Regions from separate parts of the Paracoccus stylophorae genome, predicted to be linked through region 1. Evidence: riboswitches for the same ligand, from Rfam matches in the RefSeq annotation. Region 1 holds a riboswitch; each other region holds the start of a gene.
What was found. A riboswitch is a leader RNA that binds a small molecule or an ion and turns the genes downstream of it on or off. The one in region 1 is predicted to bind cobalamin.

Region 1 (4,509 bases):
GCCGAAGACCAGCACCCCCAGGATGATCGCAAAGACCAGCCGGGAATAGCGGAAGGGCGCGATGGCCCCGATCTCTCCGATCCGGGTGGCGATCACCATCGTCATGTAGCCCAGCAACCCGAACGCCAGCGACACGGCCATCATCCCGGCCTCGGCCGGGCCGGGCACGACCATGGGCTGGCCGCCGATCACGACCAGCACCGCGCCCGCCACGGCCATCGCGCCAAAGGCCGATGCGGTCAGCAGCCCCGATCCGATCTGCACCGGCAACCGGCGCGTGACCAGATCGCGCACCGCCAGCGCCACCACCGCGATCAGCGCCAGGATCGAGCCGGGCTGGAATGCGTCGGTGCCCGGACGCACGATCAGGATCACGCCCGCAAAGCCCACCGCAATCGAGGTCCAGCGACGCCAGCCGACCGGCTCGCCCAGAACCACCGCCGCCCCCAGGGTCATCAGCAGCGGCAGCGCCTGAAGGATCGCCGATGCGATGCTGAGATCGCCGATTGACAGCGCGGTCAGGAAACAGATGGCGCAGACGCCCTCGGCCAGGTTGCGCAGCACGACGCCCGGATGGATCAGGTCGCGCCAGCGCAGCCCGCCCGGACTGCGCGCGACCCATGCGCCGAAGATCGCCATGCCGCCAAGGCCCAGCACGACCAGAAGCTGCCCGATCGAGATGCCCCGCGACAAAAGCTTCAGCAGCGCGTCCTCGCAGGCGAAGGCGGCCATGCCCAGGGTCATCAGCGCGGCGGCGCGCGCGTTCGGGGTCATGCCCGCGCCTCTGGCCGCGCACCCGCAAGCCGCCCGTCCGCGTCGAACATCGCCCCCTCCTGCACGTTGATGCCGCATCTTGCGGCGGCGCCAACCCGAGACCATGATGCAGCGCCGATGTCAAACGAGGTGAATCGATGATCTTTCGCGTTCCCGACATGAGCTGCGGTCACTGCAAGACCGCCATCGAAACCGCCCTGCGACAGGCCGGCGGCCGCGCCAGCGTCGATCTGGGCGCAAAGACCGTCGCGGTCGAGGGGCTGGAGGCGGCGCAGGCCAAAGCCGCGATTCGCGACGCCGGATACCAGGTGGCCGAGGACGGATAGGCCGCGTCTGCAACCGCAAGATGTTGATAAGCCGGGGCTTCGCGGCGATCACGCCCGCCTCTCGTCCCGGTGATTGAGCGGCGTTGACGATTTTGCTATATCTTGTGTGTATCAGGGGCGTTCGAGACCGGGCCAACCGGCACCCCCTGTGCCTGAGGATAGGACCAGGAAACCGAGGAGACAGTCCATGCTGAACCGCATCGCAATTGCGGCCGCCGCCGTGATGATCACCGCACCGCTGGCCGTGGCAGGCCCCATCGACAGCGCCTGCATCAGTTCCGAACGCGCGCGGGGCAATTCGCCGCTGTGCGGCTGCATCCAGCAGGTCGCCAACCAGACCCTGTCGCGTTCCGATCAGCGGCGCGCCGCCGCGTTCTTCCGCGACCCGCATCAGGCGCAGGTCGTGCGCATGTCGAAAAGCAACGCCGACAACGCGTTCTGGGCGCGCTACAAGCAGTTCGCCGGCGCGGCCGAGGCTTACTGCCGGTAACGTCTTGCGCATCGCGGTCCTGACAGGCGCGGGCATTTCCGCCGAAAGCGGACTTGACACGTTCCGCGCCACCGACGGGCTGTGGGAACGGCACCGGATCGAGGATGTGGCGACGCCGCAGGCGTTCGCGCGCGATCCGGCGCTGGTCCATGCGTTCTACAATGCCCGCCGCGCCCGCGCCGCCGCCGCGCAGCCGAACCCGGCCCATCACGCGCTGGTCGATCTGGCGCGGCGTCACGACCTGACGCTGATCACCCAGAATGTGGATGATCTGCACGAACGCGCAAGCCAGCCCGATGTGATCCACATGCATGGCCGCCTGTCGCGGGCGCTGTGCGCCGACTGCGGCCATCGCTGGAACGCGCCTGCGGTGATGTCGGCCGACGATGCCTGTCCGCGCTGCACCGCACACGCCGCGCGCCCCGGCATCGTCTGGTTCGGAGAGATGCCCTATCACATGGAACGGATCTGGGACGCGCTGGAGCGGGCAGACCTATTCGCGGCCATCGGGACGTCGGGCAATGTCTATCCGGCGGCGGGATTTGCCCAGCACGCCGGACGGGCGGGCGCCGAATGTATCGAGCTGAACCTTGAGGACAGCGCCAATGCGCGCGATTTCGACCGCCGTATCCAAGGCCCGGCCTCGGTGACCGTGCCCGAATGGGTGGCATCCCTGTCCGGCTGACGGCCGGATCGTCCTTGCGCGAATCCGGCTTGTGGGTTAACCCCGCCTTGCCTCGGTTCCGGGTTCTGCCCGGTGAAAAGGGAATGCGGTGAAACTCCGCAACTGCCCCCGCAACTGTCAGCGGCGAGCGAGGCCGGAAAATGCCACTGTCCGCACCTGCGGATGGGAAGGTCCGGCCAAGCCACGACCCGCGAAGTCAGGAGACCTGCCGAAGCGATCACCCTGAGGGCATGCGGGGGGCATGCGCGAAACGGATCTTCCGTCGTGGTGGTAGTCGTCGTCCGGCAGGCAGGCGCCTTCCGGGAAACTGCATCCCGCCCGTCAAGGGCCCACGGAAGGAACCCGCCCGTGAAACCTTTCGCCCTTCTGTCCGCGACCGTCGCCGCGACCGCGCTGCACGCCGCCGGCCCCGCAACGGCACAGGAAACCTATGTCCTGCCGGAAATCACCCTCAGCGCCAGTCGCGAAGCGACCCGGCTCAGCCGGTCGGGCAGTTCGGTGTCGGTGATCACCGAAGACGCGTTGCAGAACCGCGCCGGCGCCCCGATTTCGGACCTGATCGCCAGCTTGCCGGGCGTCGCCTTTTCCCGTTCGGGACCGTTGGGCACGACGGCATCGTTGCAGGTGCGCGGCGCGCCGGGGGAATATGTTCCGGTCCTGATCGACGGCATCGAGGTGTCGGACCCCGCAGCCGGGCAGCCCTATTTCGACTTCGGGTCCCTGACCTCGGCCGGGTTCGGCCGGATCGAGCTGCTGCGCGGGACGCAATCGGCGCTGTATGGCTCGCGCGCCGTCGCGGGCCTGCTGACCATCGACAGCCTGCGCCCGACCGAGGAAGGCCTGCGGCAAAGCTTTACCATCGAGGCCGGGTCGTATCAGACCTATGCGGCCAGCTATGGCGCGGCGCTGCGCCGTGGCGGCACCGATCTGTCGTTCACCGCCAGCCGCATCACCAGCCAGGGCTATTCCGCCCGCGACGAGAATGACGGCAATTTCGAGGCCGACAGCTTCAACGCATCGCGCCTGACCTTCTATGCGGCGCAGGAATTGCAGACCGGCGCACGCATCGGCGTGAACGGCTTCTGGGAAAAAAGCCGGGCCGAGTTCGACGAGTTCGGCGGCGACCTGACCGGCACCCCCGGCGACGAATACACCACCAAGAAATCCCATGGCCTGCGCGCCTTTGCCGAAATCGCCACCGGCGCGGTCGATAACACGTTGGCGCTGACCCGTTATCGCATCGATCGTCGCAGCTGGTCCGACGGGTTCGAGACGCCGTTCATCGGCACCCGCACGAAACTGTCATGGCAGGGCGCGACCGATCTGGGCGCGTCGGGTGCGCGCGCGATCTTTGGCGCCGATACCGAACGCGAGGAAGCCGACGGGCTGGGCGACAACCGGATCGACGGCGCGTTCGCCGAACTGTCAGTGCCCGTCACCGCTGACATCGATGTCAGCGCGGCGCTGCGCCACGACGATCATTCGCGGTTCGGCGGCGTCACCTCGGGTCGCCTGTCGGCGGTCTGGCGCGTGCGCGAGGATGTGCTGCTGCGCACAGCCATCGGCACCGGGTTCCGCGCGCCGTCCCTTTACGAGTTGTATGGCCCCTACGGCGATGCCGATCTGGACCGCGAGGAAAGCCGCACGGCAGAAATCGGGATCGAAAAGCAATGGGGCGCGGACAGCCATCTGCGCGCGACTGCGTTCTGGCTGGACGCGGAAAGCCTGATCGGCTTTGATAGCCTGGCCACCGCGTGCGGCCAAGCCTTCGGCTGCTATGCGCAGGTCGACGGCACGTCGCGCCGCCGCGGGGTCGAGGTGGACGGCAGATGGGCGCTTGGCACCGCGACGGCGCTGCGGACCGCCTATACTTACACCGACAATGCCGAAACCACCGAATGGGCCGAGGCGCCGCGCCATGTTCTGAACCTGGGCGCCGAGACCGAGTTCGCGACCGGCACGACGGCCGGATTGTCGCTGCGGGGTCAGGCACATCGCCCGCGCGAGCTTGGCAGCTTTGTCACCGTCGATCTGAATGTCAGCCATCCACTGTCCGACCGTGCCGAGGCGTATCTGCGGGTCGAGAACCTGCTGGATCGGCAATATCAGCTCAGCCCCGGCTATGGCACGTCCGACCGGGCCTTCTATGCCGGGCTTCGTGCCTCGTTCTAGGCGCGCGTTCGGGTGGCTGACGGCGATGCTGATGATCGCCGTCGCCGGCCCGTCCGTGGCCG
Region 2 (4,509 bases), 1.5 Mb from region 1:
GCCTTGAAGCTGACCACGCCGGCAAAGACCCGGCCGTCGATCTCGGGCAGGACGACATGCATCGCCAGATCGGCCGGCGACAGGCCCCGTTCGGCCGACGCCCATTCGCGGCGGCGATTGGTGGACAGGGCGACCTGAAAGACCGGGCAGTCAACGCCGTCGAAGGGCGATGTGCCGGTCTCGGCGCGCACCGAAAACCCGGTCGCGTTGACGATGGCCGCCGGGCTGTGGCCAAGGCCGTCGCGCAGCCAGTCGCCAAGTCCCGGCGCTTTCAGCGAGGGGGCGAACATGCCGCAACTGGCAAATCCGGCCTGACGGAATTCGCGGATCAGCGCATCGACCGGGCCGGTATCGGCGGCACTCAGATAGCTGCGATAGAAGCTGACCAGCACCAGCGGCCCCGGCGGCGCGGCCGCGATAACGCCGGTGTCGGGATCGTAGAATCCCCGCTCCGGCACGGTCTTCTGCCCCGGCACCGGCCCGGCATACAGCCCCGCCGCCAGCGCAAGCTGCGCCAGCGCCGCCTGCGCCGCCACCGCGCCGCCCGCATCGCACAGACGCTTCAGCTGCCGCAGCACCGATCCGGGCACGGTCGAGACCGCGTCGAGACGCGGATCGTCGCGCCCGTCCGCCGGCAGCACCGCCAGCGCGATCCCCCGCCGCCGCGCCAGATCCTGGACCGAGGCCAGCCCATAGGGCCAATACGCCTCGCCCCCGATCAGCCGGATCAGGATGCCGCGCGCATCGGCCAGCGTGTTCTCAAGATACGTATCGACCGAGACCGGGTGGCGCAGCGCCACCAAGTTGCACAGCCTCAGCGAGGGCAGGCCGCCCGCCGCGCGCCGCCATCCGGCCGCGAACGCGCCCAGATCGCTGTCCGAAAACGACAGCACCACCAGATCGGCAGGCGTCTGGCCGGGATCGTAGGGGGTGTCGGTCTCGTCCAGACCGTGGCTTTCGCGGAAGACGACGTGCATCAGGCGGGCACGGCGGCCAGCAGCGCGTCGCGGATCGCGGCCTCGTCCACATCGTCGTGTTCCGCGATCACCACCAGCCGGGACCGTCGCGGCAGATCGCCCCAGGGTCGGTCGAACTGATGCCGGACGCGCGCGCCGACCGCCTGCACCAGCAGCCGCATCGGCTTGCCCGCGATGGCCACGTGCCCCTTGACCCGCAGGATGTTGCGTTCGCGCGCCAGCCGCTGGATCGCGGCGACCAGATGCGCCGGATCGTCGAGTTCGGGCAACTCGATCACGGCCGTGTCGAAATCGTCATGTTCATGGTCCGCCGCGCCGTCGTGGTGGCTGGGCCGGGCGTCCAGATCGTCCTCGGCTGCCGCGCCAAGACCCAGGATCACCTTGGGGTCGATGGCGCCGTCGGTCACCGGCAGGATCGGCAGGCTGCGGGGCGATACCGCCTCGATGGCTGTGCGCGCGGCGGCGATGCCGTCGGCACCGGCCAGATCGGCCTTGGTCAGCAGGATCACGTCGGCGCAGGCGATCTGATCCTGAAACACCTCGGACAACGGGGTCTCGTGGTCGAGGCTGTCATCGGCCTCGCGCTGCGCCTGCACGGCGGCCTCGTCGGAGGCGAACCGGCCCGCCGCCACCGCCTCGGCGTCGGCCAGCGCGATCACCCCGTCCACGGTGATGCGCGAGCGGATCGCGGGCCAGTCGAAGGCTTTCAGCAGCGGCTTCGGCAGGGCCAGACCCGAGGTCTCGATCAGGATATGATCGGGCTTTTGCGGCATCGCCATCAGCCGTTCCAGCGTCGGGATGAAATCGTCGGCCACCGTGCAGCAGATGCAGCCATTCGACAGCTCGAGAATGTTCTCGGCCGGGCAGTTGTCGTCGGCACACCCCTTGAGGATGTCGCCATCGACGCCGACCGTGCCGAATTCGTTGACCAGAACGGCCAGCCGCCGGCCCTGCGGATTGCGCATCAGATGCCGGATCAGCGTCGTCTTGCCGGCACCCAGAAAGCCGGTGACGACGGTGACGGGGGTCTTGGTAAGATCGGTCATGGATCACTCGCTTTCGTCGGAAACTGTGGGCGGGATGCGGGCAAGGCTTTGCTTGCGGAAGATCGCCGGACGGTCGCGCCACGGCACCAGCCCGTCCTCGGCGGCGGCATAGGACGCAGCGCCCGCCAGGATGTCGGGCGCGTCCTGCGGGCCAAGCCGGCCATAGACATAGGACCATTTGCCCGGCGCGCTCAGCGCCACCGAACAGCCCTGCGAACAGGCGGACAGACATTCGACCGGGCGCAGTTCGACGCCTTCGGGCACAGTCCCGGCGGCCAGCGCGGCGTGCAGCTGCGCCCCCGGTCGCGGCGCAAGCGGGTCGGCCGCGATTCCGCGGCAGGTCGTGCAGACGTGCAAGATGGCGCGCATCGCGGCCCTTCCCCTCTGTGCGTCGGGGTCAGGGCCAGACGGACAAGGGGGCGCGCATCGCCAGACCTTGCCTGCCGGTCGCGGATCACCCCGTCCGCCCGTCAACAATTGCGTCTGGCAGGTCTCCCGGCTTGCGGATCAAACGGTCGGCCCGCCTTCCCGGCCTTTCGGGGCCAGTGGCCTGGGCGACCTCTCCGGTCACGGTCGCGGGGGCGGCTGCGTTCGGGACCGGCCATGGGGCCGGACCTTTCGCATTCCCTCTTCGCCTGTCATAGAACAGGAACCAGCGCGCCTTCACCTGAAGCAGGCGCACCCGTCTTGTCAAGCGCAAGGAGCCGCACGATGTCCGACACCGATCAGATCACGCCCGACGATCAGACCCGCCACGCGCAGAAGATGGCCAAGAAAAAGGCCGCGCGCGACCGGATGATGCAGACGAAGACCGGCGAAAAGGGGCTGGTGATCGTGCATACAGGGTCGGGCAAGGGCAAAAGCAGTTCCGGTTTCGGCATGATCATGCGCTGCATCGCGCACGGCATGCCCTGCGCGGTGGTGCAGTTCATCAAGGGGGCGTGGGACACCGGGGAACGGCGCCTGCTGACGACGCATTTCGCCGATCTGTGCAGCTTTCACGCCATGGGCGAGGGCTTTACCTGGGAAACGCAGGACAAGTCGCGCGACATCGCCGCCGCGCAAGCGGGATGGGACCGGGCCAAGGAGTTGATCCGCGATCCGCAGATCCGCATGGTGCTGCTGGACGAGGTGAACATCGCGCTGCGATACGGCTATCTGGACGCGGCCGAACTGGTGGCGTTCCTGACCGACGAAAAACCGCCGATGACGCATGTGGTGCTGACCGGTCGCGGCGCGCCCGAGGCGGTGATCGGGATGGCCGATCTGGTCACCGAAATGACCATGATCCGCCATCCCTTCAAGGCCGGCATCAAGGCGCAGGCCGGGGTCGAGTTCTAGCGCAGGGACGCGGCGAACCCGGCGACGAACTCGGCCAGACGCTGGCGGGTCTTGTCGTCGGTCAGGTTGCCGTCCGCGTCGAACAGATCGCCGGCCCGCGACACCATCAGCCGCCCCTCGTGCCATTGCCGGGTGTTCAGCGTCCGCAAGACCTGCAACCAGTGCGTCTGCGACAGGATCGTGCCGAAACTGCCGGGCGAGGCGCCGGTGACCGCGACCGGCTTGCCCCGGAACAGCTTCAGCCCCTCGCCGCGCGACATCCAGTCGATGGCGTTCTTGAAGACGCCGGGAATGCCGTTGTTGTATTCCGGCGTGACCATCAGCAGCCCGTCCGCCTGCGCCAGCTGTTCGTTCAGCCGCTGCACGGCGGGCGGCGTGCCCGACGCCGCCTCGGCATCGCCGTCATATAACGGCACCTCGGCGATCGAGCCGATGACGATCTCGACGCCGTCGGGCGCGACCTCGCGGGCCGCGCGCAGCAGGCCGGAATTGAAGGACGCGCGGCGCAAGCTGCCGCTGAGGCCCAGGATGGTGGTCATGCACGTTCTCCGTTATGTGGCCGAAGGCGTTGCGCCTTCGGCCGTTCCGTCAGTCCAGCGGCTTCAGCCCCGCCGCGATCCGGTCGCGCTTGCCCTCGAGGAAGGGGGGCAGCGACAGGGCCTCGCCCATGGTGTCGCGCGGCTCGTCCACGTCGAAACCAGGATCGTCGGTGGCGATCTCGAACAGATTGCCCGCCGGTTCGCGGAAATAAAGCGACCGGAAGTAATATCGTTCCACCTCGCCGGAATTGGGCACGCGGAACTGTTGCAGACGTGCGGCCCATTCGGTCAACTCGGCGTTGCCCGGCACGCGGAAGGCCACGTGATGCACCCCGCCCGCGCCCTGCCGCGCCACCGGCAGGCCCGGCTGGACCGCGACATGCAGCTCTGCCGCCGCGCCGCCATCGCCCATCTGGAAGACATGGACGCGGCCCTGCCCGTCGGGGGCGGCATAGTCGCGCACCTGTTGCATGTTCAGCACCTGCGTCAGCACGGCCTCGGTCTGGGCCAGTTCCGGGACCGAAATGGTGATCGGCCCCAGCCCGCGGATCTGGTGTTCGGCCGGCACCGGGCTTTTCGCCCACGCCTCGCCGGTCGGTTCGGGGG
Region 3 (4,509 bases), 1.5 Mb from region 1:
AGGCCCGGTTTCTCAGCTTCTATTGTCCGCCGCGCTATCTGTCGGGGTGCAGCCAGGCGATCTGGCAGGGCGACCGGCCGCTGCTGGTGCGCAATTACGACTATCACCCCGGCGCCTTCGACGCGATCCTGCTGGCGACGCGCTGGCAGGGGCGGCGCGTCATCGGGATGAGCGACGGGATGTTCGGCCTGATCGACGGCATGAACGATGCGGGCCTGTCGCTGTCGCTGACCTTCGGCGGGCGGCGCGAGGTGGGCGAGGGGTTCGGCATCCCGCTGATCCTGCGCTATATCCTGCAAACCTGCGAAACGCTGGACGACGCCGCCGCCGTGCTGCAACGCGTGCCTTGTCACATGAGCTATAACGTCACCGTTCTGGACCGGCAGCGACGCTATTTCACCGCCTATCTGACGCCCGACCGGCCCTCGATCATCTCGCGCGTGCCGGTGGCGACCAACCATCAGGAACGGGTGGAATGGTCCAGCCACGCCCGCTTTACCGCGACGGTGGAACGGCAGCGTTTCCTGTTGAACCGGCTGACCATGCACCCCGAGACGCAGGACCGCTTCATCGGCGTGTTCCTGCGCCCGCCGCTGTATTCCACGGCCTTCTCATCGGGGTTCGGCACGCTTTACACTGCCGCCTACATGCCGGCCGAGGGCAAGATGCAGGTCTGGTGGCCCGATCACGTCTGGACCCACAGCCTGAACGATTTTCACGCCGGATCGCAGTTCATCCTGATCCCCGGCGCCGCGCCGCCGCCGCCGCCGCTGATGGGCTGATCGCGCCGCAGCAGATAGATGTCCATGATCCAGCCATGCGCCGCACGCGCGCGGGCACGGGCGCGGACGATGCGCGGACCGGCCTCGGTCAGCGGGCCGTGATCCAGGATCTGGCCGGCCATGCCCACGAACCCGCCCCACCAGATCCGCAGCCCATCCGGCGGCAGCGCGCGGAACGAACATGCGCCGTCCAGCATGACGACGACGGTATCGGCACCCTCGGGCCAGCCGTGATCGCGCAGCCTGCGCCCGGTGGTGATCTGTACCGGCGCGCCGATCCGGTTCAGCGGGATGGCGTGCGCCGCGCAAAGCGCCTGGATCGCGGTGATGCCCGGTATGACGCGGCAGGTCAGCGGCAGGTCCAGACGCCCGGCAATGCGCAGCGTGCTGTCATACAGCGACGGATCGCCCCAGACCAGCAGCGCGACCCGCCCCGAAAGCCGGGGCAGATGCGCCGCGATGCAGGCCCGCCAGGCCGCCGCGATGGCGTCGTGCCAGCAATCGACGCCGCGGCGATAATCCGCCGCGCCGTCGTCGCGCTGCGGCAGGTCGAACTCGACGATGCGCGTCGCCGGGCCTGCGTGACGGGCGCAGATGTCACGTCGCAACCCGGCCAGATCCTGCTTGTCCGCGCCTTTCAGCGGGATCAGGATCAGATCGGCCCCGGCGATTTCGGCCGCCGCCTGCAAGGTCAGATGATCGGGATTGCCGGTTCCGATCCCGATCAGCGTCAATTCGATCATGCGGGCGTTCCGTGCGGCGCGGGCAAGGGGCCGCGCCGCCCCTGTCGCGTCAGGCGAACAGCCGGGGCGTGACCAGCCCACTGCGCCGCAGCCCGTGCAGCGACTTGGCCCCGGCCAGCACCGCCAGATCGACCAGCGGCTCGATCAGCACGACCATCATGTAGGCGGCGCCGAACGTGGCGATCCCGCCGATCCCGGCAAGACCCTGGCCATAGATCGCCCAGAACGCGACCCAGACCACGACCCCGCCCTGATAGGCGGTCGACAGCGCCAGCGCCTGACCATAGCGCAGATCGACATAGGGCGTGTGCGGCGCGATGATCCGGCGCGCCAGCGCCTGCACCGCGAACAGCGGCACCAGCAGCGTGGTCACGTTCATGCCGAATTGCGGCAGATCGAAGGGCGCGAAGAACAGACCCTGAAGCAGCAGCCCCATCGCCAGCCCGATGGCCGCAGGCGCCGCGCCGAACAGCAGGAACAGGGTCGAGCCGAGGATGAAATGCACCTCGGACACGCCGACGGGGAAATGCGGCAGGATCTGGAAGAAGGTGAAGACGCCGGCCGTGCTGATCGCGCTGCGCGCCAGCAAAGAGCCGATGCCGCGTTCGCGTATCGCCGTCAGCGCCTCGCGCGCGGCATACAGCCCCGCACCGGCGGCGGTGGCATAGCTGAGCGCGAGCTTCGCGCCGGTGACGATTCCGGGTTCGATATGCATGTCAGTCTCCTTGTGCCGTCACACCCGACGGCTGGTGGCGATGTGCTGATGGCCGGTTTCCTGGCTTGCGGGTCGATGCGTGGCTTCGGCCTTCCCCGGCCCTTCAGGGCCCAGTGGCGTTGTCGAAGCACGCTCTCCGCATACAGTCGCGGGGGCGGCTGGGGCTTCGGGCGCCGCGATTTGGTCCGCCCTTCCCCATTCCCGATGAAGCCCGACGCATTCGCGTCATGACGGGCACCGATCAGGGGTTCAGATAGACGCGTTCGCGACCGCGGGTCAAGCCGTGGCGGCCCGCGCGATCAGGTGAAAGAAGCTGCCGGTGATCTGCCCGCCGCCGGGCATGGCGCGGAACGACCCGGTTTCCGGCACCTCGGTGCCGTTCGCGTCGCAGGCGCGGGCCAGCGGCGCATCCGGCTGCGACAGGATCGTGGCATAGTGGAATTCATGGCCGCGCAGCGCCGTGCCCGCCGCCATTCCCGGCATGGGCTGCGACAGCACCGCGCGGCGATAGCCAAGATGCATCTTCCGGCTGTGGTAGCTTGTCTCAAGCCCCAGAAGCCCGACCATCGCGTGACGATGCCCGTCCGCATCGACCAGCCCCGCGCCCAGTGCCATATAGCCGCCGCATTCGCCGTGCACCGGGCGGGTCCGGGCGAATCGCGTCAGCCCCGCGTGGAACGCCCGCGCGGCGGCGATGCGCCCGGCATGCAGTTCGGGATAGCCGCCGGGCAGCCAGCAGGCATCGGCGCTGTCGTCGGGGACCTCATCGGCCAGCGGCGAAAAGGGCAGGATCGTCGCCCCCTGCCGGCGCCATTCCGCCAGCAGATGCGGATAGACGAAGCTGAAGGCGGCATCGCGCGCCAGCGCGATCCGCCCGCCCGGCGGCGGCACCGGCCGATGCGGCTTCGACCCGGCTGCGGCCCGCGCGCCCGCCGCCGCCACGATGGCGTCCAGATCGCAATGCGCGGCCACGAAGTGGGCCGCATGGCGCAGGATGTCGTCCAGTTCTGCGGTTTCCTCGGCCTGGACCAGACCCAGATGCCGTTCCGGCAACTCGATATTGCCGCGCCGGGGCAGCGCGCCCAGAACTGTGATGCCGGCCCGGGCCATGCCCTCGCGGATCAGCGCGTCGTGGCGCGGCGAGGCGACGCGGTTCAGCACCACGCCCGCGAAGGGCAGATCGGGGCGCAGCGTGGCAAACCCCCGCGCCACCGCCGCCGCCGACTGCGCCTGGCCCGACACGTCCAGGATCAGCACCACCGGCCAGCCCATCAGCGACGCGATCTCGGCGCTGGAACCGATGCCCGTCTCGCCCGCACGGGCGACGCCGTCGAACAGCCCCATCGACCCCTCGGCCAGCACCAGATCGGCGTCCTGTGCCAGCCCTGCATGGGCCGCGATCTGGCCCGCGCCCATCGCCCAGCTGTCCAGATTGAACGATGCCCGCCCCGAGGCGGCCAGATGAAACGCCGGGTCGATATAGTCCGGCCCGGACTTGAACGGCTGCACCGTCAGCCCGCGCCGGCGCAGCGCCGCCAGCAGGCCCAGCATCAGCACCGTCTTGCCGGTGCCCGATGCGGGCGCGGAGATCATCAGCCCCGGCGTCATTCCGGCACCGTTCCGGGAAAGCGCGGCGCAGGCCCCGTGGGGCGGTATCGGCGGTCGTAACCGGCGGCGTAAAGGCGGCTGTCGTCGAACCCGTCGGCCGCCAGCGCCGGGCCGACCAGGATCAGCGCGGTCCGGTCGATGCCTTCTGTCTGTGCCGCGACGGTGGCCAGCGTGGCGCGGATCAGCTTCTGATCCGGCCAGCTTGCCCGCCACACCACCGCCACCGGACAGTCGGCACCGTAATGCGGCGTCAGATCGTCGATGACACGATCCAGCGCGTGAATGGACAGGTGGATCGCCAGCGTCGCGCCGGTGCGGGCGAAATTCGCCAGCGTCTCGCCCGCAGGCATGGCCGAGGCGCGGCCCGGCGTCCGGGTCAGCACGACGGATTGCGCCACGCCCGGCAAGGTCAGTTCCGCCTCCAGCGCGGCTGCGGCGGCCGCGAAGGCCGGCACGCCCGGCGTGATCCGATACGGGATGTCCAGCCCGCGCAGCCGGCGCAACTGTTCGCCCATCGCGGACCAGATGGAGAGATCGCCCGAATGAAGCCGCGCCACGTCAAGCCCCCGCGCATGGGCCTCCTGCATCTCGGCGATGATGTCGTCCAGGCTCAGCGGGGCGGTGTTCACGATCCGCGCGCCCTGCGGGCAATGGGACAGCA

Region 2: it holds a riboswitch for cobalamin, as region 1 does, so the genes downstream of both, JHW45_RS01830 (DUF1636 domain-containing protein) here and JHW45_RS09190 (TonB-dependent receptor plug domain-containing protein) in region 1, are expected to answer to the same signal.
Region 3: it holds a riboswitch for cobalamin, as region 1 does, so the genes downstream of both, JHW45_RS01770 (energy-coupling factor ABC transporter permease) here and JHW45_RS09190 (TonB-dependent receptor plug domain-containing protein) in region 1, are expected to answer to the same signal.

The regions. Positions count from the first base shown of each region.
Region 1 covers NZ_CP067134.1:1,880,694-1,885,202, forward strand. Annotated here, with positions in the region: gene JHW45_RS09170 (DMT family transporter) at 1-774, opposite strand, end outside; gene JHW45_RS09175 (heavy-metal-associated domain-containing protein) at 912-1,100, shown strand; gene JHW45_RS09180 (hypothetical protein) at 1,288-1,590, shown strand; gene JHW45_RS09185 (NAD-dependent deacylase) at 1,595-2,275, shown strand; cobalamin riboswitch at 2,312-2,502, shown strand; gene JHW45_RS09190 (TonB-dependent receptor plug domain-containing protein) at 2,624-4,447, shown strand; gene JHW45_RS09195 (ABC transporter substrate-binding protein) at 4,479-4,509, shown strand, end outside.
Region 2 covers NZ_CP067134.1:380,433-384,941, forward strand. Annotated here, with positions in the region: gene cobN (cobaltochelatase subunit CobN) at 1-977, opposite strand, end outside; gene cobW (cobalamin biosynthesis protein CobW) at 977-2,023, opposite strand; gene JHW45_RS01830 (DUF1636 domain-containing protein) at 2,027-2,392, opposite strand; cobalamin riboswitch at 2,492-2,695, opposite strand; gene cobO (cob(I)yrinic acid a,c-diamide adenosyltransferase) at 2,735-3,364, shown strand; gene JHW45_RS01840 (NADPH-dependent FMN reductase) at 3,361-3,903, opposite strand; gene JHW45_RS01845 (ring-cleaving dioxygenase) at 3,953-4,509, opposite strand, start outside.
Region 3 covers NZ_CP067134.1:368,074-372,582, forward strand. Annotated here, with positions in the region: gene JHW45_RS01760 (C45 family autoproteolytic acyltransferase/hydrolase) at 1-782, shown strand, start outside; gene cobF (precorrin-6A synthase (deacetylating)) at 716-1,525, opposite strand; gene JHW45_RS01770 (energy-coupling factor ABC transporter permease) at 1,575-2,240, opposite strand; cobalamin riboswitch at 2,274-2,498, opposite strand; gene JHW45_RS01775 (cobyrinic acid a,c-diamide synthase CobB) at 2,517-3,848, opposite strand; gene cobM (precorrin-4 C(11)-methyltransferase) at 3,845-4,509, opposite strand, start outside.